One region of the Streptococcus sp. DTU_2020_1001019_1_SI_AUS_MUR_006 genome, then DNA from elsewhere that is predicted to be linked to it. Evidence: predicted binding sites of a transcription regulator. Region 1 holds the regulator's gene; the other holds the start of a gene.
What was found. The regulator HrcA, encoded in region 1, represses chaperone genes, less so after heat shock. The targets are predictions, from matches to a motif close to TTAGCACTCNNNNNNNNNGAGTGCTAA.
Positions count from the first base shown of each region.

Region 2: a site for HrcA is predicted at 2,910-2,936, ahead of RRU92_RS08535 (ATP-dependent Clp protease ATP-binding subunit). Genes of this name have one in related genera too.

Region 1 covers NZ_CP135436.1:920,178-928,121, forward strand. Annotated here, with positions in the region: gene pbp2X (penicillin-binding protein PBP2X) at 1-20, shown strand, start outside; gene mraY (phospho-N-acetylmuramoyl-pentapeptide-transferase) at 22-1,002, shown strand; gene RRU92_RS04515 (FUSC family protein) at 1,132-1,659, shown strand; gene glnR (transcriptional repressor GlnR) at 1,735-2,091, shown strand; gene glnA (type I glutamate--ammonia ligase) at 2,127-3,473, shown strand; gene RRU92_RS04530 (PadR family transcriptional regulator) at 3,593-3,913, shown strand; gene RRU92_RS04535 (DUF2812 domain-containing protein) at 3,913-4,488, shown strand; gene RRU92_RS04540 (DUF2812 domain-containing protein) at 4,523-5,035, shown strand; gene hrcA (heat-inducible transcriptional repressor HrcA) at 5,197-6,231, shown strand; gene grpE (nucleotide exchange factor GrpE) at 6,258-6,773, shown strand; gene dnaK (molecular chaperone DnaK) at 7,143-7,944, shown strand, end outside.
Region 2 covers NZ_CP135436.1:1,780,458-1,788,401, forward strand. Annotated here, with positions in the region: gene RRU92_RS08515 (bifunctional methylenetetrahydrofolate dehydrogenase/methenyltetrahydrofolate cyclohydrolase) at 1-681, opposite strand, end outside; gene RRU92_RS08520 (amino acid ABC transporter ATP-binding protein) at 814-1,548, opposite strand; gene RRU92_RS08525 (amino acid ABC transporter permease) at 1,548-2,231, opposite strand; gene RRU92_RS08530 (DUF1797 family protein) at 2,428-2,658, shown strand; gene RRU92_RS08535 (ATP-dependent Clp protease ATP-binding subunit) at 3,055-5,307, shown strand; gene RRU92_RS08540 (NUDIX hydrolase) at 5,396-5,845, shown strand; gene RRU92_RS08545 (DUF1827 family protein) at 5,909-6,208, shown strand; gene RRU92_RS08550 (GNAT family N-acetyltransferase) at 6,435-7,067, shown strand; gene metK (methionine adenosyltransferase) at 7,101-7,944, opposite strand, start outside.

The DNA of each region.
Region 1 (7,944 bases):
AAATAACATTAGGAGATTAGAATGCTTATTTCTATCTTTGCTGGAGTGATTGCCTTTATTCTAACAGTCATAGGAATTCCAGCCTTTATCCGTTTTTACCATAAAGCACAGATTACCGGTCAACAGATGCATGAAGATGTCAAACAACACCAAGCAAAAGCCGGGACACCAACAATGGGGGGACTTGTCTTTCTCCTAGCAGGAGTTTTAGTTAGTCTGGTTCTTGCTCTCGTGACTAATCAATTAACCAATAATGTTGGAATGATCCTCTTCATCCTGGTCTTATATGGTTTGGTTGGTTTCTTGGATGATTTCCTCAAGGTTTTCCGCAAAATCAATGAAGGACTTAATCCTAAACAGAAGCTCTTGCTTCAGTTGGTCGGAGGAGTTATCTTCTATTTCTTCTATGAAAGAGGTGGAGATATCTTAAATGTATTTGGTTATCCCTTGCATTTAGGTGTTCTGTATATTCTCTTTGCCCTCTTCTGGTTAGTTGGTTTTTCAAACGCAGTTAACCTGACTGACGGAATCGATGGCTTGGCAAGTATTTCTGTGGTGATTAGCCTATCTGCCTATGGAGTGATTGCCTATGTGCAAAATCAGCTCGATATCTTACTAGTGATTGTAGCAATGATTGGTGGTCTTCTTGGCTTCTTTGTCTTTAACCACAAGCCTGCTAAAGTTTTCATGGGAGATGTAGGTAGCCTAGCCCTTGGAGGTATGTTGGCTGCTATTTCCATGGCACTGCACCAAGAATGGACCTTGCTCTTGATTGGGATTGTATATGTTTTTGAAACAACATCTGTTATGATGCAAGTCACCTACTTTAAGTTGACTGGAGGAAAACGTATCTTCCGTATGACACCAGTTCACCATCATTTTGAGTTGGGGGGCTTTTCTGGAAAAGGCCAATCTTGGAGTGAGTGGAAGGTCGACTTCTTCTTCTGGGGAGTGGGCTTATTCGCTAGTCTCTTGACTTTGGCTTTCATATATTTGTTCTAAAAAGAGAATGTGGAATCATCAGATAGAGAAGGATTAAGTTCCTTCTCTTTTCTATTTCCATCAGTTTATTGCATCCCCTTCTCAAAAATAGGTAAATTTATGGTAAAATGGAAATAGAAAGTTGAAATGATGAGTTATTTTAAAAAGTATAGATTTGACAAATCCAAGTTTAAGTTAGGGATGCGAACTTTCAAGACAGGAATCGCTGTTTTTTTGGTCCTCATGATTTTTGGTTTTTTTGGTTGGAAAGGACTGCAGATTGGGGCCTTGACTGCAGTTTTTAGTTTAAGAGAAGATTTTGATAAGAGTGTCCATTTTGGTACTTCTCGTATTCTCGGAAATAGTATCGGTGGTTTTTATGCCCTGATTTTCTTTCTCTTAAATAATCTTTTTCACGGCGCCTTCTGGGCAACCCTCCTTGTTGTTCCAATTTGCACCATGTTAACCATTATGACAAATGTTGCTATGAACAATAAAGCAGGTGTTATCGGTGGAGTTGCGGCTATGTTGATTATTACCTTATCAATTCCAAGCGGGGAGACAGTTTTGTACGTGTTTGCCCGAGTTTTTGAAACATTTATGGGTGTTTTTGTGGCAATTCTTGTAAATTACGATATTGATCGTTTACGAAGTATTTTAGAGAAAAAAGAAAAATAATGTTACAAGATATAACATTATTGATTGACGATTGAATTTTTTTAGACTATAATAGACAGAAAGAAGGAAGTGTACATGAAGGAAAAAGAATTTCGTCGCAATATGGCAGTTTTCCCTATTGGTAGTGTTATGAAGTTGACCGATCTTTCGGCGCGCCAGATTCGTTACTATGAAGACCAGGAGTTGATTAAGCCTGATCGTAACGAGGGCAATCGTCGTATGTATTCTTTGAATGACATGGATCGATTGCTTGAGATTAAAGATTATATCTCTGAAGGTCTGAATATTGCTGCCATCAAGAAAAAATATGCTGAACGTGAGGCGAAGTCTAAAAAACCAGTGAGTCAAACTGAAGTACGAAGAGCCCTTCGGAATGAAGTTCTCCAACAAAGTCGCTTTGCTTCTCAACAATCACCTTTTGGTCGCGGTTAGGCAACCGCAAGTCGTCATATATAAGGAGAAAAACCATGCCAATCACAGCTGCAGATATTCGTCGTGAAGTTAAGGAAAAAAATGTAACCTTTATCCGTCTCATGTTTTCAGATATTTTGGGAACTATGAAAAACGTCGAAATTCCTGCTACAGATGAACAACTAGACAAGGTCTTGTCAAACAAGGCTATGTTTGATGGATCTTCTATTGAAGGGTTTGTTCGTATCAACGAATCAGATATGTACCTATACCCTGACCTGGACACTTGGACAGTCTTTCCTTGGGGAGATGAGAACGGTAGTGTCGCAGGATTGATCTGTGATGTCTATACAACAGAAGGGGAACCATTTGCAGGAGATCCTCGTGGAAACCTCAAACGTGCTCTTCGTCACATGGAAGAAGTTGGATTCAAATCTTTCAACCTTGGACCAGAGCCAGAATTCTTCCTATTTAAGCTTGATGAAAATGGAGATCCAACTCTTGAGGTAAATGACAAGGGTGGTTACTTTGATTTGGCGCCTACAGACCTTGCTGACAACACTCGTCGTGAGATTGTTAACGTCTTGACCAAAATGGGATTTGAAGTTGAAGCAAGTCACCACGAAGTTGCTGTAGGCCAACATGAGATTGACTTTAAGTACGATGAAGTTCTTCGCGCTTGTGATAAGATTCAAATCTTTAAACTAGTTGTAAAAACAATTGCCCGTAAACATGGTCTCTATGCAACCTTTATGGCTAAACCAAAATTTGGTATCGCTGGTTCAGGTATGCACTGTAATATGTCCTTGTTTGATGCTGAAGGAAACAATGCCTTCTTTGATCCAAATGATCCAAAAGGAATGCAATTGTCAGAAACTGCTTACTACTTCCTTGGTGGTTTGATCAAACATGCCTACAACTATACAGCTATCATGAACCCAACCGTTAACTCATACAAACGTTTGGTTCCAGGCTACGAAGCCCCTGTTTACATCGCTTGGGCTGGCCGTAACCGTTCACCACTTGTCCGCGTACCAGCATCACGCGGAATGGGAACACGTTTGGAGTTGCGTTCAGTGGACCCAATGGCGAACCCATATATTGCTATGGCTGTTCTTTTAGAAGTTGGTTTGAACGGTATCGAAAACAAAATTGAAGCACCAGCACCAATCGAGGAAAACATCTACATCATGACTGCAGAAGAGCGTAAAGAGGCTGGCATTACTGACCTTCCATCAACTCTTCACAACGCTTTGAAGGCTTTGACAGAAGACGAAGTGGTTAAAGCAGCTCTAGGTGAACACATCTACACTAGCTTCCTTGAAGCTAAACGCATCGAGTGGGCGAGCTATGCAACCTTTGTCTCACAATGGGAAATTGATAACTACCTAGATCTATACTAATAATAAATCAGAAAGATTGTCCGTGAGGACGATCTTTTTTTCTTGTATTTTATATCGAGGTGTGATATATTTTATATAACGAAGTGCGATATATCGAACTAAATAGGAGGTCTGATTAAATGGAATTAACAGATAAGATTAGGCGGGTTTACCTTCCCATGACTGAAACGGGATTTTATATTCTGTTTTGTCTGCAAAAGGAGAACCATGGCTATGGTATTACGCAAAAGGTCAAAGAAATGACAGATTCACAGGTTTCGATTAGTCCTGGGACTATGTATGGAACCCTATCGAAGATGGAAAAGGATGGTTTGATTTCCTTTGTCCGAGAAGAGGAAAAACGTAAAATCTATCAGATAACAGACTTAGGAAGAAAAGTTTTAGAGATTGAGTTGAAACGTATTGAACGGCTCTATAGAAACAGTCGGGAGGAGCTTTGATGGAAAAGAAAGTTGTTTATAGGATTTGTACCATTGCGGATTATGATAGAGAGGCACTCTATCTCAGAGAAATGCATGCTCAGGGCTGGAAACTTAAGGAAGTAAGTTATTCTAACTTAGTAGTTGCGGTTAAGTATACATTTGAAAAGTGCCAACCGGAGCAGGTGGTTTATCAGTTGGACTTTTATCCTATGAAAAAATCAGAGAGAGCTTCCTATTTACAACTATTTAAAGATTGTGGGTGGGAGCATATTACAGACTTTAATGGTTTTTCCTATTTTAGAAAACCTTATTATCGAATTGAATCAGATGCCGAGTTTGAAATTTATAATGATGCGGCCGGGAAGTTAGCTATGGTCAAGCGCATTTTAATAATGCGGATGCTTCCTGTCTTGCTTCTCTTTTCAGCGCTACTACCGGTTTTCTCAAAGTTACTCAGTGGAAGAGGTTCTTTCAGTTGGGGAATGTTTTTGATTGTTAGCGTAGACTGTACTTTATTGATAGTTTTTTCGATTCAGATTTCTTATATTTGTTGGAGATTGTTTCAAAAATGGAAAGAATTATCCGATAAATAAAATCAAGCATGTTTTCTAATTTGGAGGTCAGACAATGAATAGCAAAGTACAATTTCGAATGTTTACCATTTTTGATTTGGATAAGGTAGAAGATTATTTGCATGAGATGCATTTGAAAGGTTGGAAATTTAAATCGAATCGTTTTGGCTTTTTCTATTTTGAACAATGCCGACCAGATGATGTAGTTTACCGTGTGTGGAATACTAGCTACCTTAGAAAAAATGAGGTGGATTTACAAAGTATTAAGGATAGAGGATGGGAATTTGTGGAAAATTGTTCTTATTCTGTTTTTCGAAAAGCAACTTGTGATGTAGATTCAAATGATCAATCTTTCATGGACAATCGTCTTCGATGGGCTGATGTGAAATCTAGACTTCGTACATCTACAGTTTCTATCTCTGGTGGTCTTGTTGTTTGTATGAGTCTGTTTCGCGAAAGTCTCTCTCAGTCTTTCTTCCTTATTTTTGCCCTTTATGCCCTCGTGATTTCTTACCTAATCTATAGTTTTTATAGACTTAAAAAGAAATATCTTGAGAATGTAAGATAATTTTCTAGGTCCTCAGACTGATTTTTAGCACTCTTGGTAAAAGAGTGCTAATTTTTTGAGTTTTTGTCTTGACATTCTTTTCTAAGGGTGTATAATAGAATCATAAGTTAGCACTTGGAGGTTACGAGTGCTAAAAAGATCTATCAGAGAGGAGTGACGAGATGGTTACGGAACGTCAGCAGAGTATTTTAAATCTGATTATTGACATCTTTACCAAAACGCACGAACCTGTTGGATCTAAGGCCTTGCAAGAGTCTATCAACTCTAGTAGTGCTACCATTCGAAATGACATGGCAGCTCTAGAAAAGCAAGGTTTGCTTGAAAAGGCACATACTTCCAGTGGTCGGATGCCGAGTGTGGCTGGATTTCAATACTATGTCAAACACTCCTTATCCTTCGACCGTTTAGCTGAAAATCAAGTTTATGAGATTGTAAAAGCATTTGATCAAGAATTCTTCAAGCTTGAGGATATTCTTCAAGAGGCAACGAGAATCTTGACAGACTTGAGTGGTTGTACGGTTGTAGCACTGGATGTAGAACCAAGTAGGCAGAAGCTAACAGCTTTTGACATCGTTGTTCTCGGACAACACACAGCTCTTGCTGTTTTTACGCTTGATGAGTCTAGAACAGTTACCAGTCAGTTTTTGATTCCGAGAAATTTCTTGCAGGAGGATTTGAACCGCCTCAAGACCATGATTCAAGAACGTTTCCTGGATCAGACTGTTTTGGATATTCACTACAAGATTCGGACAGAGATTCCGCAGATTATCCAACGTTACTTTACAACAACGGATAACGTCATGGACCTCGTTGAACATATCTTCAAAGAAATGTTCAATGAAAATATCGTGGTTTCTGGCAAAGTCAATCTTTTGAATTTCGCAAATCTAGCAGCTTATCAGTTTTTTGATCAGCCACAAAAAGTAGCTTTGGAAATTCGAGAGAATCTGATTGGCGACCAGATGCAAAGTGTCCGAGTTGCGGATAGCCAAGAATCTTGTCTTGCTGACCTAGCAGTGATTAGCAGTAAGTTCCTGATTCCCTATCGTGGATTTGGAATTCTTGCGATTATTGGTCCAGTCAATTTGAATTATCAACAATTGGTTAATCAACTCAATGTTGTCAATCGAGTTCTAACTATGAAGTTGACGGATTTTTACCGCTATCTCAGCAGCAATCACTATGAAGTGAATTAAGATTGAAATCATTAAAGGAGGCGAAAATGGCCCAAGATATTAAAAATGAAGAAGTAAAAGAAGAGGAAGTTGTGGAAACAGCTGAAGAAACAACTTCTGAGAAGTCTGAATTGGACTTGGCAAATGAACGTGCCGAAGAATTTGAAAACAAATATCTTCGAGCTCATGCAGAAATGCAAAACATTCAGCGCCGTGCCAATGAAGAACGTCAACTCTTGCAACGCTATCGCAGCCAAGATTTGGCAAAAGCAATCTTGCCATCACTGGATAACCTCGAACGTGCCCTTGCCGTTGAAGGATTGACAGATGATGTGAAGAAGGGCTTGGAAATGGTTCAAGAAAGTTTGGTACATGCTCTGAAAGAAGAAGGAATTGAAGAAATTCCAGCAGATGGTGAATTTGACCATAACTACCACATGGCCATTCAAACAGTCCCAGCGGATGACGAACATCCAGCAGACACCATCGCACAAGTCTTCCAAAAAGGCTACAAACTCCATGACCGTATCTTAAGACCGGCTATGGTAGTGGTTTATAACTAGGCAATTCTGACGGTAGCTAAAGCAACTCGTCAGAAAACGGCAATCGCTATGGCGTTTGCCTAGCCTCCTTACTAACTCGTCGTCGAAATAATATCGATTTCGACTCCTCGTGTCGTAACATTCATAATAAAAACCTTGTCCGAAATGACACTAAACTATGAAAGAAAGATAAAAATGGTTCAGCTTTGCCAATAGTGAGCGAAGCGAACCAAAGGCGATATTCTTCGCCGTGGCGGTATTTTCGCAAACTTTTAGACCTGAGGCTCAAAGTTTAGTCAAAGAGATTGACGAAGTCAAGCTCTGACGGCGTCGCCACTTAAGAAGAGCATCAAAAAGAAAAAAAGAAGATAAATTTAAGGAGAAAAACACATGTCTAAAATTATCGGTATTGACTTAGGTACAACAAACTCAGCAGTAGCAGTTCTTGAAGGAACTGAAAGCAAAATCATCGCAAACCCAGAAGGAAACCGCACAACTCCATCTGTAGTTTCATTCAAAAATGGTGAAATCATCGTTGGTGACGCAGCAAAACGTCAAGCAGTAACAAACCCAGATACAGTCATCTCTATCAAATCTAAGATGGGTACTTCTGAAAAAGTTTCTGCTAACGGTAAAGAATACACTCCACAAGAAATCTCAGCTATGATTCTTCAATACTTGAAAGGTTATGCTGAAGAATACCTTGGTGAAAAAGTAACTAAAGCAGTTATCACAGTTCCAGCTTACTTTAACGATGCTCAACGTCAAGCAACTAAAGACGCTGGTAAAATTGCTGGTCTTGAAGTAGAACGTATCGTCAACGAACCAACTGCAGCAGCCCTTGCATACGGTTTGGACAAGACTGACAAAGAAGAAAAAATCTTGGTATTCGACCTTGGTGGTGGTACATTCGACGTATCTATCCTTGAATTAGGTGATGGTGTCTTTGATGTATTGGCAACTGCAGGGGATAACAAACTCGGTGGTGACGACTTTGACCAAAAAATCATCGACCACTTGGTAGCAGAATTCAAGAAAGAAAACGGCATCGACTTGTCAACAGACAAGATGGCGCTTCAACGTTTGAAAGACGCAGCTGAAAAAGCGAAGAAAGACCTTTCTGGTGTGACTTCAACTCAAATCAGCTTGCCGTTCATCACTGCTGGTGAAGCTGGACCTCTTCACTTGGAAA
Region 2 (7,944 bases), 860 kb from region 1:
AATGACAACAGCCCCAGGTTTGACAAAGTCAGCAGTCACAAACTTAGCACGACCAATTGCTACGACAAGAATATCCGCCTTAGAAGCTACCTTGGCCAGATTGTGTGTTCGTGAGTGGGTCAAGGTTACAGTTGCATTCTTAGCCAAAAGTAACTGGGCCATTGGTTTCCCGACAATATTTGAACGACCAATGACAACTGCATTCTTACCTTCTAGTTCAATCCCATACTCATGAAACATTTCCATGATACCAGCTGGAGTTGAAGGGATCATAACTGGATGACCAGACCAAAGGCGCCCCATGTTGAGCGGATGAAAACCATCCACGTCCTTTTCTGGATCAATAGCCAATAAAACAGCTTCTTCATCGATGTGTTTTGATAAGGGCAACTGCACCAAAATACCATGCCAAGCTGGATCGTGATTGTATTTGGCAATCAAGTCCAACAATTCCTCTTGGGTAATGGTCTCCGGAACTCTCACGACTTCACTTTGGAAACCTGCAGCTATCGCTGAACGTTCCTTGTTACGAACGTAAACCTGACTGGCTGGATTGTCCCCAACCAAAATAACCACCAAACCAGGAACCAAACCTGTCTCTTCTTTCAATTTCGCAGTCTTTTCAGCCAATTGTCCTTGTAGCTTGGCTGCTAAAGCCTTGCCATCAATAATCTGTGTCATGTGTTTTCTCTTTTCTAACAAATATCTTCTATTATATCAAAAAAACACTTGTTCCTCTAACACTTCTTACCTAAGAGACCTTATAGTCTGAAACTATAAGAAAAAGCCCCCTTGGAGCTTTTCATGATATTCTTACAAAACCTTACTCAAGAAATCCTTGGTTCTTTGTTCTTGGGTTTGTTCAAAGACTTGCTCTGGAGTTCCATCTTCGACAACAACACCGTCAGCCATAAAGATGACGCGGTCTGCCACTTCACGCGCAAAGCCCATCTCATGCGTTACGATGACCATGGTCATTCCTGACTTGGCAAGTTCTTGCATAACCGCTAGTACTTCCCCTACCATTTCTGGGTCTAGGGCAGAAGTCGGTTCATCAAAGAGTAGGACATCTGGTTCCATGGCAAGACCACGAGCAATAGCGATACGTTGTTGCTGTCCACCAGACAAACTTTGTGGATAAGCATCTGCCTTATCTGGTAAACCAACCTTTTCCAAGAGCTCATGCGCTCTCTTTTCAGCAACTTCCTTACTTTCCCCTTTGGTCTTGATAGGAGAAAGCGTGATGTTATCCTTCACTGTCATATTAGGGAAGAGATTGAACTGTTGGAAAACCATTCCCATCTTTTCACGCATGGCAAAGAGGTCGTTTTTCTTATCTGTAATGTCTACTCCTTCAAAGATAACCTTTCCTTTTGTCGCTTCTTCAAGGAGATTCATAGAGCGAAGGAGGGTTGACTTACCGCTACCAGATGGTCCGATAATCACCACAACTTCCCCTTTTTTGATTTCAAGATCAATCCCTTTTAAAACTTCATTCTTCCCAAAGTTTTTATGAAGGTTTTCAATTTTTATAAGCGTTTCAGTCATTATTTTTTCTCTCCTTGTCCCATACGATTTTCAAAAGCTTTCAAGGCTAGTGTCAAGATAGAGGTCATAATCAAGTAGTAAAAGGCTGCAAATAAGAGTGGAGTTAAAGGCAAGTAGGTGGTTGTTGACACCGTGGTAGCTCCATTCCACAATTCCATGACACCGATTGCTGACAAGAGTGAACTATCCTTGATAATGGTAATAAACTCATTCCCCAAGGCCGGCAAGATATTCTTGATAGCCTGTGGCAAGATGACATAGCGCATGGCATTTTTAGGACGAATCCCTAGAGAGTAAGCCGCCTCTAATTGACCTTTAGGTACTGCATTGATACCAGCACGAACTGTTTCTGATACATAGGCACCACTATTCATAGAGATAATGATAATCCCTGGAATCAAACGTGAAAAATCAACTCCCAAAACTCCAATCTGAATTGTCGGAGCATTGATATGCATAAGAGCAAAAGCAATCATGATCTGTACCATCATAGGTGTTCCACGGAAAATCCAAATATAAACATTGGCAAGCCAAGCTATGGGCTTCATTTTCGAACGTTGAGCAAAAGCCAAGACTACCCCTAAAATTGTCCCCAAAAAGACAACCAAAACAGAGATCAAGACTGTTACGAGAGCACCATAGTTAAAATATGGCAGATATTTAGGTAAAAAAGAAAAATTCATAAATCCACTACTTTCTAATTTCTAACTTAAAACTTGTATGAGTATAACATATTTTGAATAAAAATGCAATCTTTTTCCTTTCATTTTCAATAAAATTTCAAAGAAAATAGAAATAGCGAGAAATCTTAGTTTTTTCTAGTCAAGTGGATACTCTTTATGGTAAAATAGTAACGATAAGAAATGGAGGAGAATCAAAATGGAATCACATTTGGTTAGAATCATCAACCGCCTAGAAGCAATGACAAAAGATGGTGGTAACTTAAAACGTAACTTTGAGCGCGAGGGAGTTGTTGTAGCTGAAGTTGCTTTTAACCATGATGAAGAAAATGGCCCAATCTTTACACTTCGTGATGTTGAAGCGCGTGAAACATATACTTTTGACAGCATCGACTTGATTGCGATGGAAATTTACGAACTTCTATACTAATAATAGATATACAGAGGTTGGGACAAAAGATCCCGACCTCACTTTTTATTAGCAATCAAACTTTGACGCGGTAGCTGATTGGACTTTTCGTTCGTCTTTTAGACTCCCAAAACTCCTAATCATCTTCGCGAGGCTGGGACTACGAAATCGAGACTTTGTCTATCGATTTCTGTCCCACCGCCTTTCACCAACGAGAATCCTTTTTGTATGACAAATAGGATTTTTTTCTTGCTATCAAAATATTCTCCAGATTAGCGCTCTACTATTTACAGTGCTAGTATCCAATCTTTTTACTTGAATTGCCCAATAATCATGATATAATTAAATTATATACTTGTTTGACTATTTTTGACCTTTTAGATTTAGTCAAGACTAAGAAAGAAATGAGGTGGCGGTATGCTCTGTCAAAACTGTAAAATCAATGACTCAACGATTCATCTTTATACCAATCTCAATGGACAACAAAAGCAAATCGACCTTTGTCAAAATTGCTACAAAATTATCAAAACAGATCCTAACAATAGCTTATTCAAGGGCATTACAGATTTAAACAACCGTGATTTTGATCCATTTGGAGACTTCTTTAACGATCTCAACAACTTTAGACCTTCTTCTAATAACAACAATATCCCCCCAACCCAGTCAGGGGGTGGATACGGTGGAAATGGTGGCTATGGTTCCCAAAATCGTGGTCCTGCCCAAACCCCACCACCAATCCAGGAAAAAGGACTCTTGGATGAATATGGTATCAATGTCACTGAGATTGCCCGTCGTGGAAATATTGACCCTGTAATTGGCCGTGACGAAGAGATTATCCGTGTCATTGAAATCCTCAACCGCAGAACAAAAAACAACCCTGTCCTCATCGGTGAGCCTGGTGTTGGTAAGACAGCCGTTGTAGAAGGTTTAGCTCAGAAAATTGTTGACGGTGATGTTCCACATAAGCTTCAAGGGAAAGAAGTGATCCGCTTAGATGTCGTTAGCCTTGTTCAAGGAACAGGTATCCGAGGTCAGTTTGAAGAGCGCATGCAAAAACTCATGGAAGAAATTCGTGATCGCGAGGATGTTATCCTCTTTATCGACGAAATTCATGAGATTGTCGGTGCTGGTTCAGCAGGAGAAGGGAATATGGATGCAGGAAATATCCTAAAACCAGCTCTTGCTCGTGGCGAACTCCAGTTAGTAGGTGCTACTACTCTCAATGAATACCGTATCATTGAAAAAGACGCTGCCCTTGAGCGCCGTATGCAGCCTGTTAAGGTAGATGAACCAACTGTTGAAGAAACCATTATTATTCTTAAGGGGATTCAAAAGAAATACGAAGATTATCACCACGTTCATTATACTGATGGGGCTATCGAAGCGGCCGCTACTCTTTCTAATCGCTACATCCAAGACCGTTTCTTGCCAGACAAGGCTATTGACCTTCTAGATGAAGCTGGTTCAAAAATGAACTTAACCTTGAATTTTGTAGATCCTAAGGTCATCGACCAACGCTTAATCGAGGCAGAAAATCTCAAGGCACAAGCAACCCGCGATGAAGATTTTGAAAAAGCAGCCTACTTCCGTGACCAGATTGCCAAATATAAGGAAATGCAAAAGACCAAGGTAACAGATCAGGATACTCCAATCATCAGTGAAAAGACAATCGAACACATCATCGAGCAAAAGACTAATATTCCAGTTGGTGATTTGAAAGAAAAAGAACAGTCTCAACTTATCAATCTAGCAGATGACCTCAAGTCTCATGTTATTGGCCAAGACGATGCAGTAGATAAGATTGCTAAGGCTATCCGTCGTAACCGTGTTGGTTTAGGTACTCCAAACCGTCCAATTGGTAGCTTCCTCTTTGTTGGTCCTACCGGTGTCGGTAAGACAGAACTTTCTAAACAACTGGCCATCGAACTCTTTGGTTCTGCTGATAGCATGATTCGCTTTGATATGAGTGAATACATGGAAAAACACAGCGTTGCTAAACTCGTTGGTGCCCCTCCGGGATACGTAGGTTATGATGAAGCTGGACAATTGACTGAAAAAGTTCGTCGTAACCCCTACTCACTGATCCTCCTAGACGAGGTTGAAAAAGCCCATCCAGATGTTATGCATATGTTCCTCCAAGTCTTGGATGATGGCCGTTTAACGGATGGTCAAGGTCGCACTGTTAGCTTTAAAGATGCCATCATTATCATGACCTCAAATGCAGGTACAGGTAAGGCAGAAGCTAGTGTTGGATTTGGTGCTGCTAGAGAAGGCCGTACTAACTCTGTCCTTGGGGAATTAGGCAACTTCTTTAGTCCAGAATTTATGAACCGTTTTGATGGCATTATCGAATTCAAGGCTCTCAGCAAGGAAAATCTCCTTCAAATCGTTGACCTCATGTTAGATGATGTCAATAAACGACTCTCCAGTAATAACATCCATTTAGATGTGACAGATAAGGTTAAGGAGAAACTCGTAGACCTTGGCTACGATCCAAAAATGGGAGCTCGCCCGCTTCGTCGTACAATCCAAGATTATATCGAAGATGCGATTACGGACTACTACCTTGAAAATCCAAGCGAGAAAAACCTCAAAGCCGTCATGACTAGCAATGGTAAAATCATGATTAAATCAAAAAATAAATTGGAAACAGTTGACTCAAATGACTAATTCCACATACTAAAAGAATGTTCTTACTTGACAGTAAGAGCATTCTTTACTATTATAGTAAGAAAGCGCACACATAAAGGAGAAATTTATGACAAATCCAACCTTTGGAGAAAAAAAAGAGGGTGTAACCTACAAAACTAGATATGGTGTTTATGCAGTCATTCCTAACTCAGCACATGAAAAGATTATCCTCGTTCAAGCTCCAAATGGTGCATGGTTCTTGCCTGGTGGCGAGATTGAAGCAGGTGAAAATCATTTTGAAGCTTTAAAACGAGAACTGATTGAAGAATTAGGTTTTACAGCTGAGATTGGTACTTATTATGGACAAGCAGATGAGTATTTCTATTCCAGCCATCGCGATACCTACTACTACAATCCAGCCTATCTCTACGAAGCTACTTCTTATCAAGAAATCCAAAAACCTTTGGAGGACTTCAATCACCTAGCTTGGTTCCCAATTGATGAAGCTATTTCAAACTTAAAACGTGGCAGTCATAAATGGGCAATTGAAGCTTGGAAAAAACAGCATCAAGTTTAAATTAACTTTTCCAATTTTCCCAAAAAGTGCTATAATAGACATAGAAACACAGGAGGAAAGCCTATGAAGCTCATCAACACTACTAATTCTCACTCAAACCTTGTTAAAAGCCAACTGGAGAGTACCGACGCTACACTCGTAGAAGTCTACTCTGCAGGCAACACTGATGTTATCTTTACTCAGGCACCGCTTCATTATGAAATCCTCATTTCCAATAAACATCGTGCTATCCGCGAACAAGAAATGGAAAAAATCCAAGAATTTTTCTTGAATCGCAAGATTGACAAGCAAAATATCGATGAAGCTAATATCAAGACCCTCTACTCTGAAAAATTGATTGAAATCTCAATCCCTACAAAATAAAACTTAACAATATTTGGACTACACTCTAAAAATTCTAACTTTTTAGAGTGTTCTTTGTTTGTCTAATCCGATATTCTAGAATCAGATTCAGTATTACAGAAAGAGTTTTCTAACAATCCTTCAACTTACTAAATTGGGTACTATTTTTGTAAAAACTCGGTACTTAATCATCAAAATAATTAATTCTACTATTATAATTTACTAACATTCAAAAAGGAGCTCATCAATGGGGAAAATAGTATACAGAAAGGCAAGGCTAGACAAATACCAAAAAATTGGAAAAATAGTAGCCGACAGCTTCTTTGACTATCCATTTTTAACTCTAATCATAGATGATCTCAAGAAACCTGAAAACTATCCTGCTTTTTTAGAACTATTGGAAAGTCTCCTGACTCGCCTCTATATCAAAGAAGAGACCTGTTTAGTAGCTGAACAAGACGGAGAAATCCTGGCTGTCGCCTTATTACAACAAAATGATTTTTCTATCCTATCTTACTTGCTAAATGGTGTCATAAAACTATTTCGCTACATTAGCCCTCGAATTTTTTTGAAGTATCTTGATTTAGTAGACCGTTCCGAAGAACATTTGAAAAAATCAAATAGCTTTGACTGGTATTTGATGCTCCTTGCGGTCAATCCATCTGTTAAAGGACAAGGAGTGGGCAGTGCTTTTCTTAGAGACGCAGTTGAGCCTTATGTCAAATCCAAGGGTTGCAAGCGCTTAGGGCTCATTACCAGTACAGAAAAAAATGTTCCATTCTATAAAAAGAATGATTATGTATTGCTAGATTTTATGGAGTTAGAGTACGGGACTAAGTCCATTGGTAACTGGGCTTTTTTAAAGACTATCAATAAATAACAAAAAAGGAGTTTAAATCAACTCCTTTTTACTTTATTTAACTGCTTCTTTCAAGGCATCAACCTTATCCAAGCGTTCCCATGGAAGATCGATATCTGTACGTCCCATGTGTCCATAAGCCGCTGTTTGACGGTAGATTGGACGTTTGAGATCAAGCATTTGGATGATTCCTGCTGGACGAAGGTCAAAGATTTGACGTGCTGCTTTTTCAAGCTTGCTTTCAGCTACTGTTCCAGTACCAAAAGTATCGATACGAACAGATACAGGTTGAGCTACACCAATGGCATAAGCCAATTGAACTTCTGCCTTCTTAGCAAGTCCTGCTGCAACGATGTTTTTTGCAATGTAGCGAGCTGCATAAGAAGCTGAACGGTCAACCTTAGTGGCATCTTTACCAGAGAAGGCACCACCACCATGACGTGAGTATCCACCATAAGTATCCACGATGATCTTACGACCTGTCAAACCTGAGTCTCCTTGAGGTCCTCCGATAACGAAACGACCTGTTGGATTGATAAAGAATTTAGTCTCATCATCAAGATAAGAAGCTGGAATGACTTCTTTGATAACCTTGTTAATCACATCTTCATGAATTTGTTCATTGCTCACTTCTGGATCGTGTTGAGTTGAAATAACGACTGTATCCACGCGCACTGGCTGGTCATTTTCATCATATTCAACAGTAACTTGAGATTTAGCATCTGGACGAAGATAGCTAATTTCACCAGACTTACGAAGCTCTGCTAAACGACGAACCAACTTGTGACTGAGTGAGATTGGAAGCGGCATAAGTTCTTCAGTTTCATTAACCGCAAAACCAAACATGAGACCTTGGTCTCCAGCTCCAATCAAATCAAGTGGATCTTGATCAGCATTT